One region of the Streptomyces sp. WM6372 genome, then DNA from elsewhere that is predicted to be linked to it. Evidence: riboswitches for the same ligand, from Rfam matches in the RefSeq annotation. Region 1 holds a riboswitch; the other holds the start of a gene.
What was found. Region 1 has a riboswitch for glycine ahead of gcvT (glycine cleavage system aminomethyltransferase GcvT). Riboswitches for the same ligand answer to the same signal wherever they lie in the genome.
Positions count from the first base shown of each region.

Region 2: it holds a riboswitch for glycine, as region 1 does, so the genes downstream of both, gcvP (aminomethyl-transferring glycine dehydrogenase) here and gcvT (glycine cleavage system aminomethyltransferase GcvT) in region 1, are expected to answer to the same signal.

Region 1 covers NZ_LGDB01000187.1:817-7,599, reverse strand. The annotation lists gene ADK52_RS19620 (ABC transporter permease) at 23-1,015, opposite strand; gene ADK52_RS19615 (enhanced serine sensitivity protein SseB C-terminal domain-containing protein) at 1,508-2,248, opposite strand; gene ADK52_RS19610 (enhanced serine sensitivity protein SseB) at 2,305-3,042, opposite strand; gene ADK52_RS19605 (AAA family ATPase) at 3,197-3,832, opposite strand; glycine riboswitch at 4,105-4,208, shown strand; gene gcvT (glycine cleavage system aminomethyltransferase GcvT) at 4,393-5,508, shown strand; gene gcvH (glycine cleavage system protein GcvH) at 5,633-6,016, shown strand; gene glyA (serine hydroxymethyltransferase) at 6,034-6,783, shown strand, end outside.
Region 2 covers NZ_LGDB01000058.1:7,773-14,555, reverse strand. The annotation lists gene ADK52_RS06705 (DUF5999 family protein) at 162-368, shown strand; gene gcvP (aminomethyl-transferring glycine dehydrogenase) at 479-3,364, opposite strand; glycine riboswitch at 3,563-3,661, opposite strand; gene ADK52_RS06695 (PRC-barrel domain-containing protein) at 3,775-4,146, shown strand; gene ADK52_RS06690 (DNA polymerase IV) at 4,143-5,633, opposite strand; gene ADK52_RS06685 (MerR family transcriptional regulator) at 5,712-6,350, opposite strand; gene ADK52_RS06680 (bifunctional nuclease family protein) at 6,543-6,783, opposite strand, start outside.

The DNA of each region.
Region 1 (6,783 bases):
GTGGGTGAATCGTTGAAGCGGTTCAGCTGCCCTTGGGGTCGAGTGCGTCGCGCAGCCCGTCCCCGAAGAGGTTGAACGCCAGGACGGTGATGAAGATCGTGATACCGGGGACCACCATGTACGCGGGGTCGTCCTGGTAGATGGGGATGGCGTCGGACAGCATCTTTCCCCAGGAGGCGGTGGGCGGCTTGACGCCGGCTCCGAGGAAGCTGAGGGCCGCCTCCGTCAGGATGTTGGTCGGGATGAGCAGCGTCGAGTAGACGAGGATCGGCGCGACCAGGTTGGGCAGCAGCTCCTTGATGAGGATGTAGCCGCGCCCGGCGCCGAGGCTGCGCGCGGCCTCGACGTACTCGCGCTCCCGCAGGGAGATCGTCTGGCCGCGGACGATACGGCCGATGTAGGGCCAGCCGAAGAAGCCGATCACGACGATCAGCACGCCCATCCGGACGCCCGAACCCGAGAACCCCCAGAGGGAGTTGGGGACGACGGAGACCAGGGCGATCGTGAACAGCAGCTGCGGGAAGGCGAGCAGCAGGTCCATCAGCCGGCTGATGATGCCGTCGACCCAGCCGCCGATGAACCCGGCGAGCGCGCCGAGCAGGCTGCCTATCGTGACCGAGACGAAGGCCGACAGGAACGCGACGATCAGCGAGATGCGGGCGCCGTAGACGATCCGGCTGAACACGTCGCGGCCGTTGGTGGGTTCGACGCCGAGCAGGAAGTCGGAGCTCATGCCGCCGAAGGAGCCGAGCGGCGTGCCGAGGTCCGGGTCGATCAGGTCCTCGTGGAACTCGTTGGGCGGGTGGCCCAGCAGGCTCACGATCTGCGGTGCGAAGACCGCCACCAGGATCAGGAGGATCACGACCACGCCGCCGGTCAGCGCGACCTTGTCGCGCTTGAGCCGCATCCAGGCGATGCGGCCGGGCGAGCGGCCTTCGATGGCCTTGGCTGGGACGTCGGCTACGGACACAGGTGCGGGTGATTCCGCGCTCGTGTCATGCAGTGGTGCCGTCATCGTGGTGGGGACCCCTCTCGGCCGACGGGTTGCCGGCCCATGCCCGCCGCTGTGGCGGCGTTGGTGCGGAGTGGCGCTCGGAGTGCGTGGTGACACGCAGGACGCGTGTGAGGTGCAGGAACTGCGGGAAGTGCCGTGCGAAGCGACAAGCAAAAAATCATGTGCCGAACCGGGCCTTGGAGGACTGACCGGCTCTTGGGTGGGGAGTCTTCATCGGCGCTGCGATCAGCCGCCAGACCCGCAGATGAATGGATGCGCAACCGTGATGTGAGGGTCGGGTTCCCGTTATCCGGACTTCGCTCTCGCCTGAGCGGAGCAACACCGTCCGTTCGGTACGCAATCGGACATGGCGCCCAACTCGCGGTAGGACCATGTCTTTTGGGCCCACAAGGTCGGCGAAATCAGGACAAGCCGAAGGCCGCGGGGAACGGTCGTTCCCCGCGGCCTCGGTTGGCTCGATACGGTCGTCCCGGTCCGTGGACCGGGGCCTGCTCAGTAGGCCGGAGCCTGGCCCTCCCGGTCGTAGAAGGGGCGCGTCTGGGCGCGCAGCCACATCGCGACGGGATCGTGCTCGTCCGCCAGCGCCACCGTGCACACCGGCACGCCCTCGGGCACCGCGCCGACCGACTGGCGCATCATCTCCCGTACGGATTCCAGCGCGGGCGCGGAGGCGTCGTACAGGTCGAGCCCCACCGCGAGGTACGGCGAGCCCAGCGAGGGCTGCACCCAGGCGCGGCGCAGGGAGCGCACGGCGGGGGTGCGGTGCGCGTGCTGGGTCAGCAGCCCGTAGAACTGCGGGAGCTCCAGGGCGGGCTCGGACAGCCGCAGCGGGCCGGCCGGCATCCGGTCGAGGCCGGTGGCGATGCGGCGCAGGTCGGCCCAGGGGATGCCGAGGCCGCCGCCCTGGGCGTGCGGGTTGAGCCACAGGCCCCAGCGGTCCGGGTAGAGGGCGCGGGAGACGTCCCGGCCCGTGACCACCTCGTAGCCCCGGTTCCAGCCGCTGGCGGCCAGCTCCTGGGGGGAGGTCACGCAGGGCGCGTACCCGAGGCCCTCGACCTCCATGCCGCCGTACTGGGCGTCCGGGGAGCCCGGCTGGCCCTGCCAGAGCAGCATCCACAGGCGGCCCTCGGCGAGGGCGTGCAGAAGCGACTCGTAGCTCTCGAAGCGCCCGGGCGTCACCTGGCGCATCATGTGCTCGACCTGCCCGGCCGCGGCCGTGCCTGACGCACTCACCCGGTACCCCTCTTCGTCCGCCCGTCCACCCGTATCGGCACCCAGCTTAAGCGGCGCTACGCGAGGTAGAAGGGGCGTACGCGCTCGGCGATGAAGTCGACCACCGGGTCCTGAGCGGCGTCGAGGAGGATCAACTGCACGGGCCAGGGCGGTGCCACGCGGGCCAGGGCCCGGCCGAGGGCGTCCATCGGGGCGTTCCGCATCTCGGGCTCCCATCCCAGCAGCCGGACACCGATGTAGAGCTCCGGGCCCCCGCCCTCGACGCTGGCCAGGCAGCGGTGGGCGGCGGCGACCACGCCGGTGGCGCGGAACTCCTCGGCGGCGGCCGCCAGGAAGTCCACCGGGTCCTCCTGCCAGTCGGGCTCGTAGAGCCGGACGCGGCCGCCGGTGGCGGGGCCGTCGAGGGGGGTCCGGCCGGTGCGGCACAGCTCCGCGACGGCGGGCGGGGGCAGCGGGACGCCGACGGCGCCCTCGGGGTTCACGGCGATGCCGAGCTGCGGGGGCAGCCCGCGGGCGAACTCGACGGCGGGGGCCACGGCGAAGTCCATGGCGGGACCGGCGCAGGCGCGGAACTGGGCCTCGGAGCTGTACACGGGGACGTACGGCGCCCCGTTGATCTCCATGGTGGGCAGCGTGAGGCCGCCGGCCGCGTCCGGGCCGCCACCGGCGGGCAGCGGCACCCAGAGCCGGCTGCGGCCGAGCACCTCGACGATCCGGGCACCGGCGTCCGCCTGCCCGAGCGCCGCCCCGAGCACCTGCTCCAGCTCGTTGTCCGGCCAGCCGCCGCCCTGCATGTACGCCTCCGCTGTTTCGCCCCGCCCTGTCGGCCCGAGATTATCGGCTCGGACCGACACCGCCGCCGGGGCCCCCGGCCGGCCGCCGGCGCTCCCGGGCCTCCGACGGGCGCTCCCGGGCCGCCCACGGGCACCTACGACCGTCCACGGCCGCCTACGGCCGCCGGAACGCTATGCGGGTCACGCGGGCCGCCGAGCCGCGGTCCAGGAGCACCGCCGAGGTGCAGCCCGCCGGGACGCGGCCCGATTCCGCGTCGCGCAGCAGCCGGGCCACCGCCCCGCGGTGGCGGGCGAAGGCGTACGCCGACACCCCGCGCCCCCGCGCCGCCTGCCCGGCCAGCGCCTCCTCCGGGCTGGTGTCCAGCAACAGCAGGTGCAGCGCCCGGCCCCGGCGCCGCGCGGCCGCGGCCAGCAGGCTGCGGACCCACGTCTGCGTTCCGCAGTCGTGGACCACCGCCGAGGCGCCGGAGCGCAGGGTCCGCCAGAGCCCCCAGTAGTGGTCGAAGCGGACCAGCGGCCGGTACACCGCGTACGGCAGCGCCCTCGGCATCCGGCGTTCCCAGCGCTCGCGCACGTCCTGGGAGTCGATGCCGCCGTCCTCCGCGGCCCGCTTGATCAGCGTGCTCTTGCCGCCGCCCGGCAGACCGGACACCACGACGATGTCCCCTTCCGTGAAGCCGAGCCACTGCGGTCCGTGCGCGCCCCGGCCGCGCAGGTCGCGTACGGCAGCGCCCTCGGCGCACGCCCGCCGCGCCGCCGGCGCCGCGTCCACGGATCCCGTCCCGGTCAACGCCAGCACTCCGAATCTCCGCACAGTGATCGCCTCCCCCAATCGGGCCCCGCAGGGGCCCCATGCCCACTGAGTGTAAAGAGACGGTAATCCGGCACCCCCGGTTCCGGTCGGCGCATCCCGGCCGCGTCCCGGAAGCGTCCCCGGTCCGTCATCACCGGTCCGCACTTCTTCCGTGCCTTCCTCCGCACGTTCTTTCGGGCCCGCACCCCCGATCGCCCGGACGGCGTGCAATGATGTGCGCCATCTGGACCAACTGCATACCGGCCGCTTGAATCCGCGCGGGAGAGTCCCGGCACGCCGTGAGGCGGTGCCCGGGCGCCGAAGGAGCAAGTACCTCCCTTGAATCTCTCAGGCCCCGTACCGCGTGGATGAGGCAGATCTGAAAAGCGAGCCGCGCCGCCGTCCCCCGCGACGGCATCCGCGTGCGCTCCACCCAAGGTGCAAGTCGACGTTCCCCGGGTCCGACCGGGAACTCTCGGCGAACCTCTCAGGTTCCGATGACAGATGGGGAGGAACGTCCTCGTCATGTCATGCCCTGGGACCCGGGAGCCACACCCATGAGCACTGCCCCCCGCCTGACCGCCCTCGACGCGCTGCACCGTTCGCTCGGTGCGACCATGACCGACTTCGCGGGCTGGGACATGCCCCTGCGGTACGGCAGTGAGCGCGACGAGCACAACGCCGTCCGGACCAAGGCCGGCCTCTTCGACCTCTCCCACATGGGCGAGATCACGCTGACCGGCCCGGAGGCCGTCAAGGCCCTGGACTACGCGCTCGTCGGCAACATCTCCACCGTCGGCGTCGGCCGCGCCCGCTACACGCACATCTGCCAGGAGGACGGCGGGATCGTCGACGACCTGATCGTCTACCGCCTGGGCGAGACCGAGTACATGGTCGTCGCGAACGCCTCCAACGCGCAGGTCGTCCTGGACGCCCTGACCGAGCGCGCCGCCAGCTTCGACACCGAGGTCCGCGACGACCGTGACGCGTACGCGCTGATCGCCGTGCAGGGCCCCGAGTCCCCCGGCATCCTCGCCTCCCTCACCGACGCCGACCTGGACGGGCTGAAGTACTACGCCGGCCTGCCGGGCACCGTCGCGGGCGTGCCCGCGCTGATCGCGCGTACGGGCTACACGGGCGAGGACGGCTTCGAGCTGTTCGTCTCCCCCGAGCACGCCGTCGAGCTGTGGCAGGCGCTGACGAAGGCCGGCGAGGGCGTCGGCCTGGTCCCGGCCGGCCTGTCCTGCCGCGACACGCTGCGCCTGGAGGCGGGCATGCCGCTGTACGGGCACGAGCTGACCACCTCCCTGACCCCGTTCGACGCGGGTCTGGGCCGGGTCGTGAAGTTCGAGAAGGAGGGCGAGTTCGTGGGCCGCGCCGCCCTGGAGGCCGCCGCCGAGCGCGCCGCGACGAACCCGCCCCGCAAGCTCGTCGGCCTGATCGCCGAGGGCCGCCGCGTCCCGCGCGCCGGGTTCCCCGTCGTGGCCGGCGGCCAGGTCATCGGTGAGGTCACCTCCGGCGCCCCGTCCCCGACGCTGGGCAAGCCGATCGCGATGGCTTACGTGGACGCGGCGCACGCCGCGCCCGGCACCTCCGGCGTCGGCGTGGACATTCGCGGTACGCATGAGCCGTACGAGGTCGTGGCCCTGCCGTTCTACAAGCGGCAGAAGTAACCCCGTACGCCGTACCGGTGCCGCGGCGGTCCCGTACGGGCGCCGTCCCCGGCTCCGTACCGGCCGTCTCAGTACGCAAGACCACTGTTCGTTCGCACTCCCCCGCATCCAGGAGAATCAGGTCATGAGCAACCCCCAGCAGCTGCGTTACAGCAAGGAGCACGAGTGGCTGTCGGACGCCGAGGACGGCGTCGCGACGGTCGGCATCACGGAGTTCGCGGCCAACGCGCTCGGTGACGTCGTGTACGCCCAGCTCCCCGCCGTCGGCGACACGGTGACCGCGGGCGAGACCTGCGGTGAGCTGGAGTCGACCAAGTCCGTCAGCGACCTGTACTCCCCCGTCACCGGTGAGGTCGTCGAGGCCAACCAGGACGTCGTGGACGACCCGGCGCTCGTGAACACCGCCCCGTTCGAGGGTGGCTGGCTGTTCAAGGTGCGCATCGCGGAGGAGCCGGCCGACCTGCTCTCCGCCGAGGACTACGCCGCGCTCACCCACTCCGACAACTGACACCCCAGGGGTTCCTGATGTCTGTTCTCAACACCCCCCTGCACGAGCTCGACCCGGACGTCGCCGCCGCCGTCGACGCCGAGCTCGCCCGCCAGCAGTCCACCCTGGAAATGATCGCGTCGGAGAACTTCGCTCCGGTCGCCGTCATGGAGGCCCAGGGTTCGGTCCTGACCAACAAGTACGCCGAGGGCTACCCGGGCCGCCGTTACTACGGCGGCTGCGAGCACGTCGACGTGGTCGAGCAGATCGCGATCGACCGCATCAAGGCGCTGTTCGGCGCCGAGGCCGCGAACGTCCAGCCGCACTCCGGTGCGCAGGCGAACGCCGCCGCGATGTTCGCGCTGCTGAAGCCGGGCGACACGATCATGGGCCTGAACCTGGCCCACGGCGGTCACCTGACCCACGGCATGAAGATCAACTTCTCCGGCAAGCTCTACAACGTGGTCCCGTACCACGTCGACGAGACCGGTGAGGTGGACATGGCCGAGGTCGAGCGCCTCGCCAAGGAGTCCAAGCCGCAGCTGATCGTCGCCGGCTGGTCCGCCTACCCGCGCCAGCTGGACTTCGCCGCCTTCCGCCGCATCGCGGACGAGGTCGGCGCGTACCTGATGGTCGACATGGCGCACTTCGCCGGCCTGGTGGCCGCGGGCCTGCACCCGAACCCGGTGCCGCACGCCCACGTGGTCACCACCACCACGCACAAGACCCTCGGCGGTCCGCGCGGCGGTGTCATCCTGTCGACGCAGGAGCTGGCCAAGAAGATCAAC
Region 2 (6,783 bases), on a different contig from region 1:
TCATCAATCTATGAGGACAGCTGCCGGGAAATCCCTGCGGACGCAACTCCGGAGGGCAACACTGGGACCCTGACCAAACCAAGACGTTGATACGGGGGGCGGCCATGAACAAAGCTTCGAGCCGCAGCACACAGACCACATCGCAGCGAAAGAACGCATCCATGTGCCAGCACCAGCCAGCGTGCCCGTCAGCCGACTCCGCCGACCGGGAGGCCGCCAAGCCGTTGGCCAACCACCCGGAACAGGGCTGGAGCCTGCTGTGCAACGGCGTCCTGCTCTTCGAGGACACCGGTGAGCTGCTGCCGGACGGCCAGATCATCGCCCCGCACCGCCCGCTCGCGGCGGCGCACGTGATGAAGGCGGCCTAGTCGGCGACAGCACTGAACGGGAACGGAGCAGGGACGAACGACGAGGGGCCGGCCCGGAATGATTCTCCCGGACCGGCCCCTTCGTCATGCCGTCACGTCATACGAATGTGTCAGTTGTCGTACTCGTCCAGCGGCGGGCAGGAGCAGACCAGGTTGCGGTCGCCGAAGGCACCGTCGATGCGGCGCACCGGCGGCCAGTACTTCTCCGCGGCCGTGACCCCACCGGGGAAGACGGCCTCGTCGCGGCTGTACGGGTGGTTCCACTCGCCGCCCAGCGCCGCCGCCGTGTGCGGGGAGTTCGCCAGCGGGTTGTCGTCCACCGGCCACTCGCCGCCCGCGACCCGGTCGATCTCGCCGCGGATGGCGATCATCGCGTCGCAGAAGCGGTCGATCTCGGCGAGGTCCTCGGACTCCGTCGGCTCGATCATCAGCGTGCCGGCCACGGGGAACGACATGGTGGGCGCGTGGAAGCCGTAGTCGATCAGGCGCTTGGCGATGTCGTCGATGCTGACGCCCGTCGCCTTGGACAGCGGGCGCATGTCGATGATGCACTCGTGCGCGACCAGGTTGCCCGGGCCGGTGTAGAGCACCGGGTAGTGCGGCTCCAGGCGCTTGGCGATGTAGTTCGCGCCGAGTACGGCCACCTGGGTGGCGCGCTTGAGGCCCTCGCCGCCCATGAGGCGCACGTACGACCAGGAGATCGGCAGGATGCCGGCCGAGCCCCACGGCGCCGCCGAGATCGGGCCGACGCCCGTCTCCGGGCCCGCGGTCGGCTGGAGCGGGTGGTTCGGCAGGTACGGGGCCAGGTGCGCCCGGACGCCGACCGGGCCGACGCCCGGGCCGCCGCCGCCGTGCGGGATGCAGAAGGTCTTGTGCAGGTTCAGGTGCGAGACGTCGCCGCCGAAGTGACCCGGCTTGGCCAGGCCCACCAGGGCGTTGAGGTTGGCGCCGTCCACGTAGACCTGGCCGCCGGCCTCGTGCACCTGGGCGCAGATGTCGGCGACGTGCTCCTCGAACACACCGTGCGTCGAGGGGTAGGTGATCATCAGTACGGCGAGCTCGTCGCGGTACTGCTCGATCTTGGCGCGCAGGTCGGCCGCGTCCACCTCGCCGTCGTCGGCGGTCTTGACGACGACGACCTTCATGCCGGCCATCACGGCGCTGGCGGCGTTGGTGCCGTGCGCGGAGGACGGGATGAGGCAGACGGTGCGCTGCTCGTCACCGTTCGCCCGGTGGTAGGCGCGGACGGCCAGCAGACCGGCGAGCTCACCCTGGGAGCCGGCGTTCGGCTGGATGGAGACCTTGTCGTAGCCGGTGACCTCGCAGAGACGTTCCTCCAGCTCGGTGATGAGCGTGAGGTACCCCTCGGCCTGCTCGACCGGGGCGAACGGGTGCAGCTGGCCGAATTCGGGCCAGGTGACCGGCTCCATCTCGGTGGTCGCGTTGAGCTTCATGGTGCAGGAGCCCAGCGGGATCATGCCGCGGTCCAGCGCGTAGTCCTTGTCCGCCAGCTTGCGCAGGTAGCGCAGCATCGCGGTCTCGCTGCGGTGCTGGTGGAAGACCGGGTGCGCCAGGTAGTCGTCCGAGCGCAGCAGGGCCTCGGGCAGCGCGTCGGCGGTGGTCTCGTCCAGCGCCTCGATGTCCGCGCTCACGCCGAAGGCGGCCCAGACGGCCTCGACGCCGGCGCGCAGCGTCGTCTCGTCGCAGGAGACGGAGACGTGGTCGGCGTCGACCTGGAACAGGTTGACCCCGCCCTCGCGGGCGGCGGCGACGACCTCGGCGGCCTTGCCGGGCACCCGGGCGGTGAGGGTGTCGAAGTACGAGCCGTGCACCAGCTCGACGCCGCCGGCCGTCAGACCGGCCGCGAGCAGGGCCGCGTAGCGGTGCGTACGGCGGGCGATCGTCCGCAGGCCGTCCGGACCGTGGTAGACGGCGTACATGCCGGCCATGACGGCGAGCAGCACCTGCGCGGTGCAGATGTTGCTGGTGGCCTTCTCGCGGCGGATGTGCTGCTCGCGGGTCTGCAGGGCCAGGCGGTACGCCTTGTTGCCGTCCGCGTCCACGGAGACGCCGACGAGGCGGCCCGGCAGCGAGCGGGCGTGCTTGTCCTGGACGGCCATGTAGCCGGCGTGCGGGCCGCCGAAGCCCATCGGGACGCCGAAGCGCTGGGTGGTGCCGACGGCGATGTCCGCGCCGAGCGCGCCCGGGGAGGTCAGCAGGGTCAGCGCGAGCAGGTCGGCGGAGACGGCGACGATCGCGCCGAGGCCGTGCGCCTGGTCGATGACCGGCTTGATGTCCCGTACGGCGCCGGAGGCGCCCGGGTACTGCAGGAGCACACCGTAGACGCCGCGCTCGGCGACCTCGGCCGGGATGCCCTCGGAGAGGTCGGCGACGACGATCTCGATGCCGATCGGCTCGGCGCGGGTCTCGATCACGGCGATCGTCTGCGGCAGCGCGTCGGCGTCGACGAGGAAGATGTTGCCCTTGGACTTGCCGACGCGGCGGGCCAGCGTCATGGCCTCGGCGGCCGCGGTGCCCTCGTCGAGCAGGGAGGCGCCGGAGGTCGGCAGACCGGTGAGGTCGGCGACGACGGTCTGGAAGTTGAGGAGCGCCTCCAGGCGGCCCTGCGAGATCTCGGGCTGGTAGGGCGTGTACGCCGTGTACCAGGCCGGGTTCTCCATCACGTTGCGCAGGATCACCGGCGGCGTGAAGGTCCCGTAGTAGCCGAGACCGATCATCGGGGTGAGGACCTGGTTGCGGTCGGCGAGGGAGCGGAGCTCGGCCAGCACCTCGGCCTCGGTCCGCGCCTCGGGCAGGTTCAGCGCCTCGGCGCTCTTGATCACATCCGGCACCGCGGCGGCGGTCAGTTCGTCCAGCGAGCCGTAGCCCACGTGGGCGAGCATCTTCGCCTGCGCCTCGGCATCCGGGCCGATGTGGCGCTGCTCGAAGGGGATGCCTCGCTCCAGCTGGGAGAGCGGAATGCGGTTGGCGGTCATGTACGGAGGCCTCCTGGGTCGTACGACCTGCGAGGGGCACCACGGCGCGGGCACCCGGACGGCCTCCCCCTCTGTCATCTCAACCTGAGAGCTTCACCGGAGTCGCGGGGGTGACCCGCGGATTCCGGCTTTCACCGTCGGTGAGGAGGGGAACCGGCACTGCGCGCCCGGTACCCGCCCCTGCTTTCCAGAGTGGCCTCGTCACGTGCGGTACGTATGCCTGAGAGATTCCGGGGAGGATTTGCTCCTTCGGCGCCTCCGTCGTACTCACTCGGAGGACTCTCCCGCACAGGGTCAACAGCCATCACCCAGCCTACCAGCGAGGTTCTGGGACCTGCCTCGAGTGGCCCGTACTCCGGAAATGCCCTTCTGTAGTCATTACGGAGGAGTTGCGACCATATGGAGGGACCGTGCAGACCGACATCGATCCGCGCAGCCTGATCGGCCGCAAGGCGTTCGACCGCAACGGAACCAAGATCGGCACCGTTGACGAGGTCTACCTCGACGATGCCACGGGCGTGCCCGAATGGGCCGCCGTCCGGACGGGCCTGTTCAGCCGGGACGCGTTCGTCCCGCTGGAGCCGAGCGAGGTCGTCGACGACACCCTGCGGGTCCCCTTCGAGCGCTCCCTCATCAAGGACGCCCCCGACTTCGGCGTCGGCCGCCACCTCTCCCCCGAACAGGAACTCCAGCTCTACCACCACTACGGACTGGACGTCTCCCTCCCGTCGGACATCCAGCGCGACTTCGGCCGCCTGGCGAACGGCGAGGACACCCCCTAGATCCCGTCCGTCCCGGCCTGCCCCACGAGGGGCAGCGGATCGGAGGGTTCCAGCTCGGGGTCGTCCACCCGGAAGGTCCGCACCCGGCCCGGCGGCGATCCGGGCTGCTCGAACCGCACGGTCACCCTCCCGACCCCGCTGCCCTGCACCCACCCGGGCCCGTACACGGCGTGCAGTACGTCACTCCCGGCCGCCCAGCGCCGCTCCGGGGCGGGCTCCGGTTCCCCGGCCGGCGCTGCCGTCTGCGCACCCTGCGGGGCCTCTCCGGGCCCTCCAGGCGCTCCTGGCACCCCGGCCTCCCGGGCACCTGCCGGCTCGGCGGCCGCGCCCTCCACGGCCGCCTCGGCAGCCGCCTGCGCCGCTGCCTCCGCCGCTGCTTCCGCGGCTGCCTCCGCGGCGGCCTCCGCCTCCGCCGCCTTGGACTGCGCGAACAGGTCCTCCTGCGTGTAGTCCGCGAGGCCCGTCACGCCCACCCCCAGCAGCCGGACCCCGCCCATGGTGTCCACCGCCTCCAGCAGCCGCGCCGCGGCCTCCCGCACCACCGCGGGGTCGTCGGTGGGCCCCCGCAGCGTCTCGGAGCGCGTCAGGGTCGAGAAGTCGTAGCGCCGCACCTTCAGCACGATCGTGCGCCCCGAGTGCCCCGAGCCCCGCAGCCGCTGCACGCACCGGTCGGCGAGACGCTGCACCTCGGTCCGGATCCGCACCGCGTCGTGCAGGTCCACGTCGAAGGTGTCCTCCACCGACACGGACTTCGCGTCGCGCTCGGCGACCACCGGCCGGTCGTCCAGCCCCAGCGCCATCCGGTACAGCCCGACCCCGTGCGAGCGCCCCACCAGCCGGACCAGCTCGTCCTCCCCGGCTTCGGCCAGCTCCCCGACCGTGCTGATGCCGGCCCGCCGCAGGTGCTCCCCGGTGACCGGCCCCACCCCGGGCAGGGTCCGTACCGTCATCGGGGCGAGCAGCTCCCGTTCGGTCCCCGGCTCGATCAGCAGCAGCCCGGCCGGCTTGGCCTCCTCGGACGCCACCTTGGCCAGCATCTTGGAGCCCGCCAGCCCGACGGAGCCGCTCAGTCCGGTCGCGGCCCGGATGTCCGCCCGCAGCCGCTCCCCCGTCTCCCGGGCGCTCTTCGAGTCGAAGGCGGTCCCGCCCGCCTCCAGGTCCACGAAGGCCTCGTCCAGGCTCAGGGGCTCCACGAGCGGGGACAGCTCCCGCAGCAGTCCCATGACCACCTCGCTGACCGCCTGGTACAGCCGGAAGCGGGGGATCAGGTACGCGCCGTTCGGGCAGAGCCGGCGCGCCTGGCCCATCGGCATCGCCGAATGCACCCCGAAGCGCCGGGCCTCGTAGGACGCGGTGGCGACCACCCCGCGCGGTCCGAGCCCGCCGACGATCACGGCCTTCCCGCGCAGGCTCGGCTTCGACGCCTGCTCCACGGAGGCGTAGAAGGCGTCCATGTCCAGGTGCAGGATGGTCGGCGCGGCTCTCACAGCCCCGATGCTGCCTCATGCCACTGACATTCGGCCGGGGCCGGGCCCGGCGTCTTCCGACCGCGCCGGGAAGGGGTCTCAGCCGGCCCGGTTGCGCCGCGCCGCCAGCTCGTCCGTCGCGTTGTGGCCGACCACCGTCTCGCCGGTGTCGACCCGCTCGCCGTGCAGCTGCGACAGCGCGTTCTCCACGTCGCGCCAGACCACGCCCACGGCGATGCCGAAGATGCCCTGCCCGCCCTGGAGCAGGCTCACGACCTGGTCCGGCGAGGTGCACTCGTACACGGTGGCGCCGTCGCTCATCAGCGTCATGCGCTCCAGGTCCGAGAACCCGCGGTCGCGCAGGTGCTGGACGGCGGTCCGGATGTTCTGCAGCGCCACCCCGGTGTCCAGGAAGCGCTTGACGATCTTCAGGACGACGACGTCCCGGAAGCTGTAGAGACGCTGGGTCCCCGAGCCGTACGCGGGGCGCACCGTGGGCTCCACCAGCCCGGTCCGCGCCCAGTAGTCGAGCTGGCGGTACGTGATGCCCGCCGCGGCGCACGCGGTCGGTCCCCGGTAGCCCACCTGCTCGGGTGCCGCGTCCGCGCCCACCGGTGCGACCGGCGCGTTGTCCGGCTGGCGGCGCGCGGAACCGGCCGCACTGCCGTGGAGCGGGTACGGCCCACCGTCACTCCGCACGGGGATGCCCCCGGTCGTACCGTCGCCCGTGACTCTCACGCCGACCCTCCGTCCTTGACCTGCCCCCTCGAAGGTAGGCAGTCACCAGGGGTGCGTCAACGATCGCCACACTCGGCACGCCGAGTGATAATCACCCTGAGAGTGGTTTCCCGTGTCCTGTGCCGGGGAAAAGCTAACCGAATGGGCTGATTCACCCCGTGGACACGCGGCGCGGACGGCGCGGCCGAAGGCTCACTGCGGGCCGGTACCGAAGTCCTCCGGGGAGATCTGGTCGAGGAACTCGCGGAACTTCTCCACCTCGTCCTCCTGCTCGTCCGGAATGGCGATTCCGGCGTCGTCCAGCACGCCGTCGCTCCCGTAGATCGGCGTCCCGGTACGCAGGGCCAGCGCTATGGCGTCGGAAGGCCGCGCACTCACCTCGACCCCGCTGGCGAAGACAAGCTCCGCGTAGAAGACGCCCTCCCGCAGATCC